Regions from separate parts of the Paenibacillus sp. JT31N7 genome, predicted to be linked through region 2. Evidence: predicted binding sites of a transcription regulator. Region 2 holds the regulator's gene; the other holds the start of a gene.

Region 1 (9,669 bases), 180 kb from region 2:
AAGACAAGTACGAAAGGAGGCGCGCGTCCGACACAAAGAAACAAGAGAAAGCTGGTCGGTTCACTGGTTCGGGATGATTCCCCTCTCTATCTCCATGATCATAAAGGCCGTAAGACGCCGAAACAGAGACTGAATGTTCTATCCGCTTATTTTGAAACTAGAAAACGATAGTGAATTCGTCCGTGCTGCCGGAGGAAGTGGTCATTCAAGCAATAGGTCAAAAAAAGAAGCTTCCTCAGGTTCCTGATGGAAACGGTAAACCGTTCCGGGACCCGGGGAAGCTTTTCTATGGGAAAGAGGAGGAGATACCGTCAGTCGGGTAAAACTGTCCGAGCGAAACCGCTTCGTCCAGGAGAACAAAGCGTTTGCCTTCCTGCTCGAAGGCGATAAAAGCGGCACCGCCGGTCCAGCGCAGAGCGCCGGTTACGGAAAGCGGCAGCGTGAGTCTGCCCTCGAAACATTCACAGACGAAAGTCAGGGACTTGCCGGCTGCAAGGTAAGGCGTTAATTCTTCATAGGAACGGATAGGGAGCGCGTTTCGGGTCAGCCAGCTGATCTCTTCATAAGGATCGGACGGCAGGCCCTCAAGCGGCGTTCCGGGTGTATGTTCAAAGGCTGCGCCATGCAGCCTGAGCAAACTTGAATCACTCGCGGGCGAATAATTCTGAAAGGTCCGTATTTCGCTGGTTTTGGCATCGACGAGAATACGATTGTTCCCGGCAGGAACGGCCCAAACCGCATGGAAGGCATCCGTATAAAAACGGCGCAGCCTAGTTTCCGCGGAATCCAGCCAAGCTCTATAGGACATGGATGAAGGAATGATGGCGTGCTGCACCAAGGTGCGGTACAGCGTACGGGTGCTGAACAGGGGATGTTCGCCTGTTCCGTATTCGATGAGCTGCAGGGTGCCGTTTTCGGAGGCAGAAACGATCAGATAGCCTGTCTCGCGCCCGTTGTCTGTCAGCAGGACGATCCAGCCGTGGGTACCCGGCCCGAGAGGAGCGACCGTCCACTTGGCGCGGCTCCAGGTTTCGAAGCCTTTCTGACCGGCAAGACTGCCGATCCAACGGACAATGTGTTCGTTCAGCACGGTACCGGTGTTTGCGGCTCCGGGAGTATCTGAAGGTTCATTTGCCGTAAAATCCGCCAGCACCTCGGCGGGGCTGATTCCGGGCGAGATCGTGTACCTCTTGTCCAAAGACGCTTGTCCGGTTTCTGGCTTCATGCGAGCTGCCGAGCCGGTAAAGGTTTCTTGAACTTCGTGAGCGAGGAGCGGTTCACCCTGCGAGAACGAAGGGGGCCCGGCAGCAAGCCAGACAACAAGCGCCAGAAGCGCTGCCGTCCATACAGCTGTGCGATTCATTTGTTCACCTGCCTGCCGTTCATTCTATAAATCTAGTGTAAAGCAATCCTTATAAAAAGTTTGTTAAAACGTGTAGGCCGGCCCATAGGAACTTTTAGCGACTTTCGTCGCATCTTCACCTTTCGTCCGCCCTTAAATGAAATAATCCGCAATTGATGACGGATACATGCACTCTCGGCCGATACTGCCAGTCTACCTCCGCCTGCCGGGCCGCGTAGCGGGTCTCCAGCTCTTCGCGGGCTTCTGGTTCGGCTGCCGCGAGCATGCCTTCGTAATACAAACGGACGAGCTGATGCTCTTCGGCCAGCACCTGGTTGGCGCGGTCCGCCCAGCGGTGGTCGGTGCGGCGGATTTTCTGCTCCAGGTAATCTTCCAGGATGGAGGCGGCCCTCGAAAGGGTCAGATTATCACCGAGCAGATGAATGTTGGCCGGCAGTTTCGGTGCGAGCTTCCTCGTCAGCATAGAAGGATGAAACTCTTCGCGGATTTCCCCCGTCGTCATTTGAATGGCCAAGGAATGAACCTCGCTGCGCTTCATATCGCAGGCGTATTCCACCTTGTAGTTCACATTCATCCAGGTGCAGTACGGAAGAGGGGCCGAGCGTCCGGGAAGAAGGCTGCCCGGGGCTTGCGGCGGAACCTCGAACAGCCGGGTAAACCGGCCGTTGTTCAAGGCCGTCGCGAAGAGCTGCAGCAGGCGGCGGCTGCCGTAGGTAACCTCGTCGCGGGGAACTCGGCCGACCGGCGGAGCGGGGGCCGTGCCGAAGTACCGCCCGAGGATGCTGTCCGCGGATCGGATCGCTTCGGGCGGACTTCCGCCGCTGCCGGCAGGGGCGGCGTTTACCTGGCCGGGGCCGGAAGAAGCTCCAGGCTCCGTGGTGACCGCCGCCGGACCCGTCTGAGCCCCCGGCCCCGCGGTGCCTGTTTGGCCGGACGCAGAGCCCAGCGGGACACTTGTCGCAGTCGGGACGGCTCCTAGGGGCCCGTTTTGGGGCCCGGCCGGTACGGGACGAGCCGCCGCCGCGGCTGCCGCGTCCCCTTCCGGATCGAAAACAAAACGGTAGGTCATCGTTTCGGGTTCGACTCCGGTACGCTCGACGAAGCTCCAATAGTAGGAGCGGCCGGTGAGTTCTTTATCCGCCTCCGGAGAGAGATTCACGATGACGGCATGCTTCGTTTTTTCGATAATGCGGCAGTTGTACGCTTCCAGAAACCGCATAACAAAGCGTTCAACCTGGGCGGTATTCATGGTTCACCCCGACATTCTGCCCGATGGCGCTGAGTATGGAACCGATTTTGGCTTTCCTTTCGTTTTCCGGCTGAAGCTCTTCACGGACGTTGGTCAGCGAATCGCCAAGCCGGTCGATCTGACGCCGCATTTCTTCATCGGAACGCGATTCCATCATCATTTTGAAAAGCGAGCTTTCCAGCGAAGTCGATTTTTTTTCCAGACGTTCCAGAATCGAATCGAGTTCGCCGATGACCAGCTCGAACATGTTTATTTTTTCGTGCAGCAGGTTCAAAATATGCTCTTCGATCGTATTGCGGGTAGAGAGATTGTAGATTCGTACATCGTCCGTCTGGCCCAGCCGGTGCACCCTCCCGATTCGCTGTTCCACCCGCATGGGATTCCAGGGCAGGTCGAAGTTGATCATGTGATGGCAGAACTGAAGATTGATCCCCTCGCCGCCGGCTTCGGTAGCGACAAGTACCTGGGCACGGGTACGGAAGAGGTCCATCATCCAATCTTTTTTGCCCCGGTTCATTCCCCCCCGGTAGGGGACGGCCGTAATTTTGTTCTCTCTTAAATAGGTAAGTAAATATTCCTGGGACGCCCGGTATTCGGTGAAAATGATCACTTTGTCATTGATCTCCCGGATCAGATTCAATACGGTTTCGGCTTTCGTGTTAGCCTGGATGCTGCGAATCCGCTCGACCAGCTCCCATATTTTGGCCCGGACCGGAGAGTTTTCTTCCGTCTTTTTGAACATGTTGACCAAGGTTATAAAAACAGCGTCCCGGGAGCTGCAAACCTCTCTTTGAAGGGTAACAAGAGCCAGGGTATTGCTCGTCTGGCCCTGATTTTGTTCATACTGACTGCGGATAAAATCCGTCACGCCGTCGTAAAGTGCCTGTTCCTCGGGAGAAAGCGTGAGCGTAATATTTTTCACGAATCGTTTCTTGAACTCGACATTTCCGTCCCCGCGCCGGTTGCGGATCATAATTTTGGAAAGCTCCTGCTGGAGAACGCCTTCGTTTTTCGGCATCCTTTTGGCCCTGACAAAGTTGGCTTGAAAATTCGTGTGAGCCCCAAGCTGTCCCGGCTTCAGTAGATTAATCAGATTGTACAGCTCTTTAAGATCGTTCTGTACGGGCGTAGCGGTCAGCAGGAGACAATATTTCTTGCGAAGCTCTCCGACGAACTGGTAATTCGTCGTTTTTTTGTTTTTCAGCTTGTGGGCTTCGTCCACGATAAGCATGTCGTAATCCAGATCCAGTACGATTTCCCGGTGGGGGTCACGCTTGGCGGTATCCATGGAAGCGACAATCACGTCGCACGTCTGCCACATGTACGATTTTTTTTGGGCGGCTGCCGCGATCCCGAATTTCTGATTCAGCTCACGGACCCACTGCAGGACAAGCGAGGCGGGTACCAGTATGAGCGCTTTGCGGACAAGTCCGCGGATCATGTATTCTTTCAAAATAAGCCCGGCTTCGATCGTTTTGCCGAGTCCGACTTCGTCGGCCAGAATAGCCCGTCCGCGCATGTCGTAAAGCACTTTTTTGGCCGTTTCGATCTGATGGGTCATGGGCTCGATTCCGTTTACATGCTTCAGGCACAGGAGCTCGTCGAAGGAGTGGATCAGGTTTGATTTTTCCGCCTCGTAAGCGAGCTGGTACAAGGTCCAGTTATCCCAGGGGCCGTTGCGGACGACACGCGACTCCCAGTCCAGAAACCATTCCCGATCCGTGTGCATGTTCAGCCCTTCATGAATAGGGCGGATGTGCTCCGTTGTCTGGTTGTTCATCTAGGCTCTGCCTCCTTCTCGAAAATGGGTCGTATCCAGGGCGCTCTATTCCGCCGCGTCTGCCCGTCGTTCTCTTGCTGCTGGGGGTGATAGCGGTCCGGCGGCGTATGCAATCTGCAACTTTGTAACTAGTATGATCCAAAGAAGGAGGTTTCATAACGGGTCCGTATTGCCGGGGCTTTTGCGGCTTTTACCGCCCCAGATATCCTTGGCGGGCGCTCTATCGAATGTATTCGGGAGGGCTCCTGTGCTATGATAAAGGAATGATCGGGCATTGATAAACAACACGGCCGGGCCGGGTTTTCCGCGTCTGCCGTTCTTGATAAGAAGGGAAGAGGAACATGACAACATGGCGTTATATGCATACAGGCCACCGGACGGCGGCTGAAAATATGGCGATCGACGAAGCGATACTTATCGCGCACAGCGAAGGCAGGGTTCCGCCTACGGTCCGTTTTTACGGCTGGGGCCCGGCAGCTCTCTCCATCGGTTACTTTCAGAAAGCGCAGAAGGAGATCAATCTGGACAAAGTCGCCGGCCAAGGTCTCGGATTCGTACGCCGCCCGACGGGCGGACGGGCGGTACTTCACGATGCCGAGCTTACATACAGCATCATCGTCTCGGAGCGCTATCCGGGAATTCCGACGAGCGTAACGGAGGCTTACCGTGTCCTCAGCGAAGGGCTGCTGCTCGGATTCCGGAAGCTGGGGCTGGCGGCCGAGATGGTGAATCTCGCAACCGAAGAAGAGAAGCGGAAATACGAATCGCTCGGCTCGGCGGCCTGCTTCGATTCCCCTTCGTGGTACGAGCTTGTCGTGGAAGGGCGAAAAGTCGCCGGAAGCGCGCAGGTTAGGCAGAAGAATGTCGTGCTTCAGCACGGCTCGATTTTGCTGGAACTGGACGTTGAGCAGTTGTTCGGTCTGCTGCTTTTCTCCAACGAGCGGATTGCGGAGCGGATGAAGCAGAGCTTTGTGCAGAAAGCGGTTGCGATTAACGATCTGCTCCGAACTGCCGGGCTTGCTCCGGTGACACTCGGAGACGTGGAAACCGCATTCCGCGCCGGTGTAGCCGAAGGCATGGGTATTGAGCTTGAAGACGGAGCGTTGACTTCGTACGAGCTGGAGCTTGCGGAAGAGCTGGCGCGCGAAAAATACAGTTCCGACGAATGGAACTTAAAACGATAGCGGTAATTTTGGGATGAGGTGAGTGGGTCATGGCGATCGACACGATTATAGAACGGACGGGGAAACGGCCGCATACGGCGGAAAGCCTCGCCGAGGACCTCAGAAGGCTCGGCGTGAAGGAGGGCATGACTCTTTTGGTCCATTCCTCTCTAAGCTCCCTCGGATGGGTTTGCGGGGGCACACAGGCGGTCATTGCCGCCCTCCGGGACGCTCTGGGCAGCGGGGGGACGCTGATGATGCCGACGCACAGCGGCGACTTGTCGGAGCCTTCGGCTTGGAACAATCCGCCCGTGCCGCCGGAGTGGTGGGACGTGATCCGCAGCACGATGCCGGCCTATAAGGCGGAGGAGACCCGGACGTTTTTTATGGGAGCCGTGCCGGAAGCGTTCAGAACTTACCCGGGGGTAATCCGCAGCAGCCACCCCCAGGTTTCGTTTGCGGCGATCGGGCCGCAGGCGCAGAAGCTGACCGGCAGCCATTCCCTGGCCTACGGGCTCGGAGAGGGCTCCCCGCTTGCCCGTCTGTACGAGCTGGACGGTCATGTGCTGCTGCTGGGGGTCGGTCACGGCTCCAACACGTCCATCCATCTGGCGGAATACCGGGCGGAGTATGCCTCGAAGAGGGAAGTCAAGAACGGGGCGCCTGTTCTTGACGGAGAGGGAGTCCGTCAGTGGGTGGAGTTTCCGGATGTCGGAATCGACTCGGACGATTTTGAGCGGGCGGGCGCGGATTTCGAAGCCCGCTGCTCGCTGGTCACCCGAGGTAAAGTAGGCTCGGCTCAGGCGGCTTTGATGCCGCAGCGTCCGCTTGTCGATTATGCAGCCGAATGGATGAGGCGGCACCGGTAGCGAAAGGATGGCGGCCGCTGCTTGGTTTGCTCTCGTATGTGCGGGTGTGTGGTTGACCACCGTCATGTGACGCTAAGCACCTAGCGCCGGGAGCTTCGCGCTTCCGGATGCGGATGGGCGCCGCATACCGGTTGGTTCCCGCCTTCGGCGGCCCCGCTGCCGCGGCTAAAAAGGCCTCCAAACCACTCTAGAGTGCGGTTTGGAGGCCTTTTTTTGCTCTATGCCGGATCAGCGGCTTCCGGCAGGAATCGTCGCTTCGAAGGCCTGCTGGAGCCGCCGGGTGACAGGACCGGGCTTGCCGTCTCCGATGGGCCTGCCGTCCAGCAGCACGACAGGCATGACTTCGGAACCTGTGCTCGTAATGAAGACTTCATCGGCCGAGGCGAGTTCCTCGGCCCTGAAAGCTTCTTCGAGCACGGAAATACCCAGCCCTTCGGCGAGCCGGAGAACGAGCGAGCGGGTTATGCCCCGCAGGATATGATGATCGGCGGGATGAGTTTTCACGACCCCGCCTTTGACGATCATCACGTTGGACGCGCTCGCTTCGGTGATGACGCCGCCGCGGTTGAAAATAACTTCGCCCGCCCCGCCGTCGAGAGCCTCCTGCTTCAGCAGCACGTTAGGGAGGAGATTCAGCGACTTGATGTCGCACCGGTGCCAGCGGATATCCTCCCGGACGATGGCGGAAATCCCTTTTTCCAGATCTTTCAAGGGACGGAAAAACGGGGAGCACCAGCCCGTCACGACCGGCGCCGCCGAAGCCGGAAACGGATGAGAACGCGGAGCGGCGCCGCGGGTGATCTGAACATATGCGAGGCCGTCAGGGATTCCGGCAGCCTCCACGAGCTGGTTCAGCAGATCCTCCAGCTCTTTGAGGGGATAAGGAAAGACGATCCTGACTTCCGCCATGCTGCGGCTGAAACGTTCCATATGTCCTTGAACTTCGTACAGCCGACCCTCGTAAATTCGGAATACTTCGTAGACCCCATCCCCGAAATAATAGCCCCGGTCGAGGGGAGAAATGCGGACTTCTTCGTCCGGTACCAGGTTATTTCCGAAAAGCATCATCGGGCATGATCTCCTTTAAGTAAACTGTCTAATGTCAAAATAAGCGCTTGTTATGAAGGGGGTTCGGGCACCAGCCGATTAAACTTATATATATACGGGATAATACGAAAAATTACCCAACTGGCGAACGTCCGTTTCTTTTTTCAGCGGATCTGTTTATAGTATATAGGGGAAAGAATACCTACACAAATGAGCGGATTCTGTTTATACGGAACCCGTCCGGAAACCTGTTTTTAGATAAAGTTACAGGTCGAGCCGTCCTATTCTTTACCTTTTACGGATTGAAAATGTCGAAATTTGTCGTTTTTTATAATACTGTCCCGAACGAAATAAAGAGCAAGGCGAAGAATAAGTGAGAAAACAAGCTCATGGATTTTATTATCCCGTTGAATTCATTCGCAGTTTATTCGTAACACAACATATAGTGTTGTATAATCATTTATGGACACTATATATAGTGATTACGTACATACCGCGAAATTCGCGCAGTGGTGCGGGTTCCCGGGTGCAGGTACATTGATTTGGGAGGGTGTTGCCGTTTTGAAGACGATGCAGCGGAAAAGTTTGGAAGGTTTGAGTGAGAAAATCTTTTTGGATCGTTATGCGTTAAAAGATGCGGACACGAACAACACGAAAGTCGGAGACGTGGTGCTTGTCCTGACCAAGGACGACCCGAAATTTCCGGCCAAGGAAGTCGGGGAAATCACCGCACGCGATGGGCGTAACGTGACCGTTAAGCTGCGCAGCGGCGAAACGATTGAGTCGAATATCGACAGATTGACTCTTAATATAGAAAAAACGCCGGATGAGCTGTGGGACCGCCTGGCCAAGGCAATGGCTTCCGTGGAAGCGACACCTGAAAAACAGAAGGAATGGACGGAAAAATTCCGTTACATCCTGGACGACTGGAAGCTTGTTCCGGGAGGCCGTATCGCCGCGGGCGCGGATGCCAGCGACGAACTGACGCTGTTCAATTGCTATGTCATTCCGTCTCCGCATGACAGCCGCGGCGGCATCATGGCGACCTTGTCCGAGATGACGGAAATTATGTCTCGCGGCGGCGGCGTCGGTATTAACCTTTCATCCCTTCGTCCGCGCCGCGCGATCGTCAAAGGCGTCAACGGCTCTTCCAGCGGTTCCGTGTCCTGGGGAGGTCTGTTCAGTTATACAACGGGCCTGATCGAGCAGGGCGGCAGCCGGCGCGGTGCGCTGATGTTAATGATCAACGATTGGCACCCGGATCTGCTTGATTTTATCACCGTTAAATCTACGATGGGTCAGATTACGAACGCGAACCTTTCCGTTTGCGTAAGCAACGGCTTTATGAAAGCGGTGAAGGAAGATCTGGACTGGGATCTCGTGTTCCCGGATACGACGGATCCCGAATACGACGAAGTTTGGAACGGCGATCTCAATGAGTGGAAAAAGCTCGGAAAAGCCGTAAAAGTGTACCGCACGGTCAAAGCCCGCGAAGTTTGGCACACGATCATCGAATCCGCATGGCGCTCCGCGGAGCCGGGCGTCGTGTTTATGGAGTACTACAATCAGATGTCCAACAGCTGGTACTTCAATCCGATCATCTGCACCAATCCTTGCGGAGAGCAGGGGCTTCCGGCCTGGGGCGTATGCAACTTGTCGGCCGTTAACCTGTCCAAGTTTTACGACGAGGAGAATGACGATGTCGCTTGGGACGAGCTGGGCAAAATCGTTCGTTATTCCACGCGTTTTCTGGATAACGTCATCGACAAGACGCCTTACCACTTCGAGGAAAACCGCGAGAATCAGCAGGGCGAACGCCGTGTCGGACTCGGAACGATGGGACTGGCCGAGCTGATGATCAAGCTGCGCATCCGTTACGGAAGCCCGGAATCTCTCGAGTTCCTGGATAAGATCTATGGTTTCATGGCACGCGAAGCATACCTGGCTTCCTCTGAGATAGCCGGCGAGAAAGGCTCTTTCAAACACTTCGACGCCGAGAAATTCCTGCAGAGCGGCTTTATGAAAAACATGCACGAGGTTTATCCGGAAGTGACGGAATCCGTCCGTAAGAACGGCATGCGCAACGTAACCGTCATTACGCAGGCGCCGACGGGAAGCACGGGAACGATGGTGGGAACTTCCACCGGTATCGAGCCTTATTTCGCCTTCGAATATTTCCGTCAAAGCCGCCTTGGCTA
Region 2 (9,669 bases):
GTGGACAAAATCTTCAGCCGCATCATGACCGACGTCATCGGGATGATGAATGCGGATTTTACCCGTAACCGCCAGCTGACGCACCTGATCATGGTCGCTCATTATCTGGAGCGGGTAGCCGACCATGTGACCAACATCGGCGAAAGCGTGATTTACATGGTCACGGGCAAAAGGAAAGACTTGAACGTGTAAGACGGCTGAAAAGCCGTCTGATGCCGGACTGTACGTACTGGAGGACCCGGCTCGGCACGTTAAAATGTAAGGATAGCGGACGGCGAAGGAAAATTGCCGCAGTCAGCCTGCGTTACAAAGAAGCGTGACCAGAAACAGCTTGTCGGGATACTTCCCGGCAGGCTGTTTCTTTGTGAGGATGCAGACGAACAGGCGAAGAAACGCAAGATCAAGAGCAGGAGCAGGAGACAAGACCAACATTAAAGATCCTAAACCGCAAGTATATTCCCCTGACCGGACGTGTACGCCAAAATCCGCCCTTGCAGTGCCGACAAAAACCGCCCATGGGGGCGGCTGTGCGCGTACTAGTATGAGAAGGATCTGTTTGGAGTTAGGGGCGGCGCATAATTAAGCCGCGGCTAGAGCACATGCACCAGCTGCTTAACGGACCGCACGATAATCACCTTCTGGCGGCCGACTTTCCGCTGGGAAATCTTTTTCACATGGGGCGGATAAATCCAGACGGCATCCAGACCGCAACGGGTGGAGCCGATGATGTCGTTTTTCCACGAGTTGCCGACCATGACGCCCTGGCCCGGGGCTATGCCGGTTTCTTTCAGGGCGGTCCGGTACAAACCCGGATGCGGCTTGCGCGGCCCGTCTTTCGAGGAGCTGAAGAGCAGTTTCTCGGGGAAAAAGGAGGACAGCCGCAGCCGACCGATGTCCCTCTCGAGCCTTTTGCGGCTGCCGTTGCTGATGACCGCCAGCTTGTAGCGCTCGCCCAGAGACGACAGCGTTTCTTCGACGCCCGGAAAAAGCCGGACGTAATTTCCTTCCGTTTCTTCAATTTGCTCGAAAAAGCCTTTGGCAAACGTTTCGTTCACCGATAGGGGAAAAGCGTCCAGCGCCTTTTCCAGGCAGGCTATCCGCATTTCTTCGCTGGGACGGTGGCCCCGGGGGCGCAGCTTCCGCAGTTTTTGCCACTCCTGCTTATAAATCTGAAGCGCAGCTTCGGGTGAAGCCGCCCCGTCTTCCTGTGCCCATCTTCCGGTGAAGTCTCCCAGTACCTCCGTGAATGCCGAATCGAAGCACTGCCTGCGGTCGACCAATGTATTGTTCATATCGAAAAAAATCATTTTCTTGGGAGCCGGAAAAAAAAAGGGACTCATCTCGGTCCTCCTTCCCTCGCCGGACGAAATCCAGCTGAAAACACCGGACGCGCCGGCTTTGCATCGTACTATCAGTCTATGTGGGGAGAGCGGAGAACATCACCGCAAGCCCGGGAGGATAGGCTCAAAAATTACCGGGCTGAAACTTTTTCATATTCGTCCAGCCTGTGCTATCATGAACGTATATGTCCAAAATTCGGGGTGTAAGATGGAAAAATTGATCGTTATTGATGGAAACAGTATTGCGAGCCGCGCCTTTTATGCGCTGCCTCTGCTGAGCAATTCCGCCGGTCTTCATACGAACGCCGTTTACGGATTCACAACCATGCTCCTCAGATTGATTGAAGAAGAAAAACCGACTCATTTTCTCGTGGCTTTCGACGCGGGCAAAGTGACGTTCCGACATAAAGATTACACGGAATACAAGGGGGGACGCGCCAAAACGCCGCCGGAGCTGTCCGAGCAGTTCCCGTTGATCAAGGATCTGATGAGCGCATTCGGCATCCGGCAATTCGAACTGGAAGGCTATGAAGCGGACGATATCATCGGCACGCTGACCAAATCGGCGGAGCAGGAAGGCAAGGATGTGCTGGTCGTTACCGGCGACAAGGACATGCTGCAGCTCGTATCGGATCGTGTGACGGTTGCGCTGACCCGCAAAGGCATCAGTGAAGTGGACCGTTACGACCCGGCGGAGATCAAAGCGAAGTACGGCCTCGTTCCGGCCCAGATTATCGACCTCAAAGGTCTGATGGGCGACTCCTCGGACAATATCCCGGGCATCCCCGGCGTAGGGGAGAAAACGGCCCTGAAGCTGCTGCACGAGTACGGTTCCGTCGAATCCGTGCTGGAGCATGCGGACGAGATGAAGGGCAAGATGAAGGAAAAGGTCCGCGACCATGCGGATTCCGCGCGGATGAGCAAGGAAATCGCGACCATTTACCGCGAAGTGCCGATGGATACGGACTGGAGCGGCCTCGCCTTCTCCGGCTTCGAAACACCCGAGCTTGCGGCCATGTTCCGCAAGCTGGAGTTTAAGTCGCTGCTCGAGAGGCTGGACTTTTCCGGCGCCGGGGGAACGGACTCCCCTGAAGGGGCGGAGCCCGGCCCCGCGGAAGAGCTTGTTGTCCGCCTGATTAATGCGGACAACATCGCGGACTTGACCGGCGCGCTGAAAGATGTAAGCGCGCTGCACGTGGAGGCCGTAGGGGACAATGCCCACACGGCCGAGCTGGTCGGGGCGGCTTTCCACACGCCCGAAGCGGGCTACTATGTGCCCGCGGCCGTGCTGACCGCACCCGAAGCGGATGCGCTGCGCGCCTGGCTGGCGGACGAGCGCGCTCCGAAGAGCACGTGGGACCGCCACCGCGCGGAGCTGGTGCTCGCCTGGAACGGCATCACGCTGGCCGGCGTGACGTTCGACGTCATGCTCGCGGCGTATCTGCTCGATCCGACGGAGTCGTCGCTTACGCTCAGCGTCATCGCGGACAAGTACGGCGCGCTTCATGTGGCGCCGGACGAAGCGGTCTTCGGCAAAGGCGCGAAATTCCGCCTGCCGGAGACCGAGGCCGTCGCGGAGCATCTCGTCCGCAAGGCTGACCGCATCTTCCGCCTGGACGTCTCGCTGCGCGAGAAGCTGGAGCAGGCGGATATGAAGCAGCTCTACTACGAGCTGGAGCTTCCGCTCTCGGGTGTGCTCGCGGATATGGAGCTGCGCGGCATCAAAGTCGATACGGCCGGGCTGAAGCAGCTTGGCGATGAACTTGCCGTGCAGATCGACCGGACGATGACGGAGATTTACCGCCACGCCGGGATGGAATTCAACATCAATTCTCCGAAGCAGCTGGGAGAAGTCCTGTTTGAGAAGCTCCAGCTTCCTGTCCAGAAGAAAACGAAGACGGGGTACTCCACGGATGCCGAGGTGCTGGAAAAGCTGGCCCCTTACCATGAAATCGTGCAGGGCATTCTCCATTACCGGCAGCTCGCCAAGCTCCAGTCCACGTATGTGGAAGGGCTGCTGAAAGAGGTGCGCAAGGAAACCGGCAAGGTTCATACGTACTACAGGCAGACGATCGCGGCTACGGGCCGGCTCAGCAGCCAGTATCCGAACCTGCAGAACATTCCGATCCGGCTGGAGGAAGGGCGCAAAATCCGCAAGGTGTTCGTGCCTTCGGAGCCGGGCTGGTCTATTCTGGCCGCGGATTACTCGCAGATCGAACTGCGGGTGCTCGCCCATATTTCCGGTGACGAGAATCTCAAGGAAGCTTTTACGAATAATATGGATATTCATACGAAAACGGCCATGGATGTATTCGGCGTCTCCGAATCCGAAGTGGACGCGAACATGCGCCGCTCGGCGAAGGCCGTCAACTTCGGCATCGTTTACGGGATAAGCGATTACGGGCTTTCCCAGAACCTGGCCATTTCCCGTAAGGAAGCGAGTCAGTTTATCGAGCAGTATTTCGCCGTTTTCCAGGGTGTCCGCAAATATATGGATGATATTGTGAAACAGGCCCGCGAACAGGGCTACGTCACGACACTGCTCCAGCGGCGCCGGTATTTGCCGGAGATTACCGCCTCTAACTTTAACCTCCGTTCTTTCGCGGAAAGAACGGCGATGAATACGCCGATTCAAGGAACGGCGGCCGATATCATCAAGCTTGCCATGGTGCAAATGGACGAGCGTCTTAAAACGGAAGGCCTGAAAAGCCGGATGCTTCTTCAAGTACATGATGAACTGATTTTCGAAGTTCCGCCCGAAGAGCTTGAAACGATGCGCCGCATCGTGCCCGAGGTCATGGAAGGCGCGCTTGCGCTGGACGTGCCTCTGCTCGCCGAGGTGGATTACGGATACAACTGGTACGAAGCGAAATAATGAGCTCATGAAAACACAGCATGAACCGAGGTGAAGCGCCATGCCGGAATTGCCGGAGGTGGAAACCGTCCGGCGGACTCTCAGCCGATTGGTTGTCGGCAAGACGATTCAAGAGGTGGAAGTCCGCCTGAAACGGATTATTCAAAAACCCGAAGAGCCGGAGATGTTCGCCGATCTTCTGGAAGGCCAAACGATTCAGGGCATGAGCCGCAGAGGCAAGTTTCTGCGTTTCCTGCTCGATGACGGCGTGCTAGTGTCCCATCTTCGTATGGAAGGCCGCTACGGCCTCTATGAAGCTTCAGACGAGGTGGAGCCTCACACGCATGTGATCTTCCGCTTTACGGACGGGACCGAGCTGAGATACCGCGATGTGCGGCAGTTCGGCACGATGCATCTTTTCGCGGGCGAGGAGGATCTGAGCAGCAAGCCTCTCCATAAGCTGGGCATCGAGCCGCTGGACGAGTCTTTTACGTTCGATGCCTTCCGGCAGGCCGTCGGCAAACGGAGCACGAAGATCAAGCCCCTGCTGCTCAATCAAGCATACATCGTCGGACTCGGTAATATTTATGTAGACGAGGCGCTCTTTCTAGCGGGAATTCACCCCGAGAGGGAAGCGGCTTCGCTAACCCGCACCGAGCTTCAGAAACTTCACGAAGCGATTGTCCATACCCTCAAAAGCTCGGTCGAGGCCGGGGGCTCTTCCATCAAATCGTATGTCAACGGCCAAGGCGAATCGGGAAATTTCCAGCATTCCCTGAACATTTACGGCCGCAACGGCAAGCCCTGCGTAAACTGCGGCAGCCTCATCGAGAAAACCGTAGTCGGCGGGAGAGGCACGCATTTTTGCCTGAAATGCCAGCCTCTCAAAAGAACGCGCAGCGCGCCGAAGAAGAAGCTTTAGCACAACTCCTCCTACCCCTCCATATGCTAAGTGAGTAGAAAACGCAGGTAGGAGGAATGAGGCGTGCTTCCATTTTTTTCTCTGTTGATTCTGGCTCTGGCCGTCAGTCTGGACGGTTTCGGGGTAGGGATGATGTACGGCTTGCGTAAAATCCGTATCCCGCTCCCGTCTCTGGCGATCATTTCCCTTTGCTCGGGAATCATCATTTACATTTCGATGAGTTTTGGAGTGTGGCTGTCGAGGTATTTGTCTCCGCACTATGCCGGAATGCTTGGTGCGGTCATTCTGATCGGCATCGGAATCTGGGCGCTGGTTCAGTTTCTGGCACAGAAGCAGGGAAATGACGGCGACGGTGATGAAAAGGAACGTACACAGACGGAGCATGGAAAGGCGGCACTGTCCGGAACGGCCCGACTGGAAGCTGTTTTTCCGTCGAATCGGGTAGCGGCCCGCCATCCTGAGCCGCATGAGGCAGAACCGGAGCGCGAGCCGCGGATGTTTTCGATCGAGATCAAGCGTCTCGGACTCGTGATCCAGATTTTGCGTACGCCTTCCGCCGCCGACGTGGACCGGTCCGGCAACATTTCTTCTTCGGAAGCGACGCTGCTCGGCATTGCGCTGTCCCTGGATGCTTTCGGTGCGGGAATCGGTGCCGCTTTGATCGGGTATACTCCGCTGTTGACATCGGCGGTTATCGCGGTAACGAGCGGGCTGTTTATTTACTTCGGCCTGAAAATCGGCTATGAGTATTCCGGGGTCGGCTGGATCCGTAAAGTATCGGTGCTGCCGGGAGTCGTCCTGATCCTGATGGGCATTTCCAAGCTGTTTTAGCTGTTATCCTTAAAAATGTGATTGACGTGGGAGTCGAGTGAAATGAATATAGGACTCACGGGAGGTATCGCCTGCGGCAAAAGCACGGTCTCGGCCATGCTTGTCCGCCGCGGTGCGATTCTTATAGACGCGGACCGGATCGCGCGCGAAGTGGTAGAGCCGGGGAGCCCCGTTCTGGCTCAGGTCGCCGCGCATTTCGGACAAGATATGCTGCTGCCGGACGGCTCGCTCCACCGTAAAAGACTGGGCGAGACGGTTTTCGGGAACGAAGAGGCGCGGAAAGCGCTCGAAGATCTTTTGCATCCGTCCATCCGTGCGCTCATGAAAGAAAGAATGGCCGCCTCGGAGCGTGAATTTCCGGACAAGCTTGTCGTGGTGGATGTGCCGCTCCTCTACGAATCGGGACTTCAAAGCATGTTTTCGTCCGTTATGGTCGTTTATGTGCCGAAAGAAGTCCAGCTTAGAAGATTGATGGAGCGGGACGGGCTGACCTCCGAACAGGCGGAATCCCGGCTTGCGGCCCAGTGGCCCGTTGAACGCAAAAAAGAGCTCGCGGATAGTTGTATCGACAATTCGGGGACACTGGAGCAGACAGAGCTGCTTGTCGAGCGTTTCTGGCTTCAAAGGGGGCTGTAATGAAGCTTCTGCGGAAAAAGCGGGTATTCGCCCTGCTGCTGCTCGGATTTGTGTTTCTTCTGTTCAGCAACGGACTTTTTATCGGACAGATGATATATCCCATTCACTACCGTGAAGAAATCCGGCAGAATGCTTCCCAGTATCAGGTCGATCCTTTTCTGATTGCCGCTATTATTAAAGTGGAGACGAACTTCAACCACGACCGGGAATCCAAAAAAGGAGCCGTCGGCATTATGCAGCTCATGCCCGATACCGCGGAATGGATTCGCGAAACGTCCAATACGAAATCGGCCGATTTCCGCGATCCGAAGCATAATATCCAGCTGGGCTCCTGGTACCTGGCTTGGCTGAACAAGCAGTACAAGGGAAACTGGCTTTATTCCATAGCCGCGTATAACGCGGGTCAGGGAAACGTCAGCAAATGGAAAAACAACGGAGTCTGGGACGGGACGGAAGAAACCATCAAAAAGATCCCGTTCGGCGAAACCCGGCATTATGTACAGAGGGTACTGTATTATCAGCAGAAATTTAAAAAGCTTTACGGCGAGGAATGGAATCAAAGCGCAGGAACCAAATAAAGCGCAGGAACCAAATAAAGAAGCACCGAGCCCGGCGGGTGTAGCCGCCGGATCCGATACTTCCGCATTGCTTGGTTTCCGCTAGAAGTTAGCGGGATTGGCCTTGACCGGCCAGTTGTTGTTCGGCGATTTGCACCAGTCTGCGAGTAATGTGACCCCCGATAGCACCCGTGTCGCGAGTAGCCATGTTACCGTAGTAACCGTCTTGAGGAATCGCAATACCCAGCTCTTGGGCAACTTCATATTTCAGCTGATCCAAAGCTTGGTTAGCTTGTGGAACAACCAGTACGTTGCTGCTGCGAGATTGTCCTGCACCCATTTCTGTTCACCTCCTTGTCGTTGGTAGAACTATTATGTGCGTTTTTGTAAGCTTGATAACAAGCAACATCTGGCAGAAAAATAAAAGTCGGACGAGAGGAGGAACCCCGATGAAATGCCCGTTTTGCGAGCATAACGGAACGAAAGTGCTGGACTCGCGCTCGGCCAACGATAACAAATCGATCCGCCGGCGCAGAGAATGCGAGAAGTGCCAGCGGCGGTTTACGACGTTCGAGATGGTGGAGGAAACGCCTCTTATCGTGATCAAAAAAGACGGCAGCCGCGAGGAATTTAACCGCGACAAGATTTTGCGCGGGTTAATCAGAGCCTGCGAGAAACGCCCGGTTTCCGTGGACAGGCTGGAGCAAATCGTCTCCGAGGTCGAAATGCAGGTCCGCAATATGGCCCATGCGGAAGTGGACAGCATGAGGATCGGAGAACTGGTGATGGAGCAGCTTTACCCGGTCGATGAAGTGGCTTACATCCGCTTTGCGTCCGTGTACAGGCAGTTTAAAGATATCAACATGTTCCTGAAGGAACTGGAGCAGATTTTAGGCAAAACGAATCTGAGCGCACTGAAAACGGACGGCTAGAGGGGCGGACAAGCTTGCAAGGCTTTCTTCTTAATAAGGGGAAAGCCTTTTTGCCGTTTTGCCGGGAAAAAAGGCCGGAAGACAGGCATATGCCCCGCAGCCCCCCGGGAAAAGCCGGAAGACTACAGGTATATCTGGGGCTCTCCCGCCATATGTTTCAGGGTGGAACGGCAAAGGAGGCGACGACATGTCAATTACGCAAGGAAACGGGCAGGGAGTCCCGTGGGGGTTCGGGAAACCCGAGGTTCCCGATTACACGAAGATAACGCAGGGGCAGGCGCAGCTGCCGGACTATCCGCTTCAGCAGGGGTCACCGTTCGGCGGCGGGGTCAATCAGCCCCAGGGCAATCAGGGTCCGCCACAGGGAGGGCTGCCCGGCGCTTTTCCGCAGTCGGGAGCTTACCCGGAGAGCTTCGGTTCAGTCGACGGCTGGTCCGGCCAGGCGGGGTTCTCTCCCGCACCCCAAACGGGAGGCGGAGGCTTGTCGCCTTTCAATCAGGGAGGTTTCGGATCCGCAGGCGGACCGCCGGGGCAGGGGGGCTTTGGCGCCATTGATGCGGGCGCATCGTCCGGAGGCGCTCCGGTCGCGGTGCCGCAGCCTTTTTTCAGCATCGATCCTTATGTGTATCAGGCGCTCAGAACGATTGTCGGCAGAGGTGTCGTGGTGGAAACGGTTCGCGGCAGCAACCGGGGCATCCTGGCGGATGTGAAGCCTGATCATGTCGTGGTCCAGGAGGACGGGAAGAAATTATTTATCCGGACGGCCCAAATCATTTGGGTCATGCCGGAGTAAAATCTTATTGGTGTCTAAGATCCGCCGGATTCCGGCGGCTTTTTTTCGTGCACCGGGACATTTCAATAAATTTTAATATAGCTACTTTACAAAAGAAAGTAACAATGATAATATACTTACATAAAGTAAGTTATTAAATACAAGTTAGCTAAAAATAAAATTTCGAATCATGTTTAGGAGGAAGTTAAAATGAACAAATTATTGTATATCACTGCGAATCCAAGAGGACTTGACCGTTCTTTCGGCCTTCAGGTCGGCGAACATTTTCTGGAAACGGCCATCAAAGAGAATCCCGAGCTTCAAGTGGAGCGCGTTGATGTATACGGCGAGCCTATTCCCCTTATCGATGCCGATGTCCTGAACGGCTGGGATAAACTGCGTGCGGGGGAAACGCTGAACGAAACGGAAGCGGCTGCCATCAACCGGATGAATGAAGTGCTGGAACAGTTTTTGTCCGCCGACGGGTACGTGTTCGTCACTCCGATGTGGAACCTGAGCTACCCGCCGATGCTGAAAGCCTACATCGACAACATTGCGATTGCGGGAAAAACGTTCCGTTATACGGCGAACGGTCCCGAAGGGCTGATGACCGGCAAAAAAGTCGTTCACATCCAGGCGCGCGGAGGCATTTATTCCGAAGGACCGGCCGCGGACTTTGAATTTACCGACAAATACCTGCGCGGAATTATGGCGTTCATCGGAATTACGGACTACGAGCATGTCTATGTGGAAGGCATCGCGGCTTATCCGGACAAAGCGGAGGAGCTTGTGCAAGGTGCCAAAGCAAGAGCCGCGGAAGCAGCG

Evidence for each region. Region 2 encodes NrdR, which represses ribonucleotide reductase genes. Its sites were predicted from a motif close to AACACNATATATNGTGTT; they were not measured.
Region 1: the regulator NrdR is predicted to act here: its motif matches at 7,904-7,921, upstream of AC58P5_RS10195 (adenosylcobalamin-dependent ribonucleoside-diphosphate reductase).

What each region holds. Positions count from the first base shown of each region.
Region 1 is NZ_JCAUAT010000002.1:8,420-18,088, reverse strand. Features, by position in the region: gene AC58P5_RS10230 (YqzE family protein) at 1-133, shown strand, start outside; gene AC58P5_RS10225 (hypothetical protein) at 287-1,363, opposite strand; gene AC58P5_RS10220 (YqhG family protein) at 1,479-2,612, opposite strand; gene AC58P5_RS10215 (DEAD/DEAH box helicase) at 2,593-4,392, opposite strand; gene AC58P5_RS10210 (lipoate--protein ligase family protein) at 4,734-5,576, shown strand; gene AC58P5_RS10205 (AAC(3) family N-acetyltransferase) at 5,606-6,424, shown strand; gene dat (D-amino-acid transaminase) at 6,653-7,492, opposite strand; gene AC58P5_RS10195 (adenosylcobalamin-dependent ribonucleoside-diphosphate reductase) at 8,033-9,669, shown strand, end outside.
Region 2 is NZ_JCAUAT010000002.1:188,466-198,134, reverse strand. Features, by position in the region: gene phoU (phosphate signaling complex protein PhoU) at 1-192, shown strand, start outside; gene AC58P5_RS11150 (HAD family hydrolase) at 591-1,340, opposite strand; gene polA (DNA polymerase I) at 1,549-4,215, shown strand; gene mutM (DNA-formamidopyrimidine glycosylase) at 4,256-5,116, shown strand; gene AC58P5_RS11135 (MntP/YtaF family protein) at 5,180-5,947, shown strand; gene coaE (dephospho-CoA kinase) at 5,990-6,583, shown strand; gene AC58P5_RS11125 (lytic transglycosylase domain-containing protein) at 6,583-7,161, shown strand; gene AC58P5_RS11120 (alpha/beta-type small acid-soluble spore protein) at 7,250-7,480, opposite strand; gene nrdR (transcriptional regulator NrdR) at 7,590-8,072, shown strand; gene AC58P5_RS11110 (YuzF family protein) at 8,260-8,865, shown strand; gene AC58P5_RS11105 (FMN-dependent NADH-azoreductase) at 9,055-9,669, shown strand, end outside.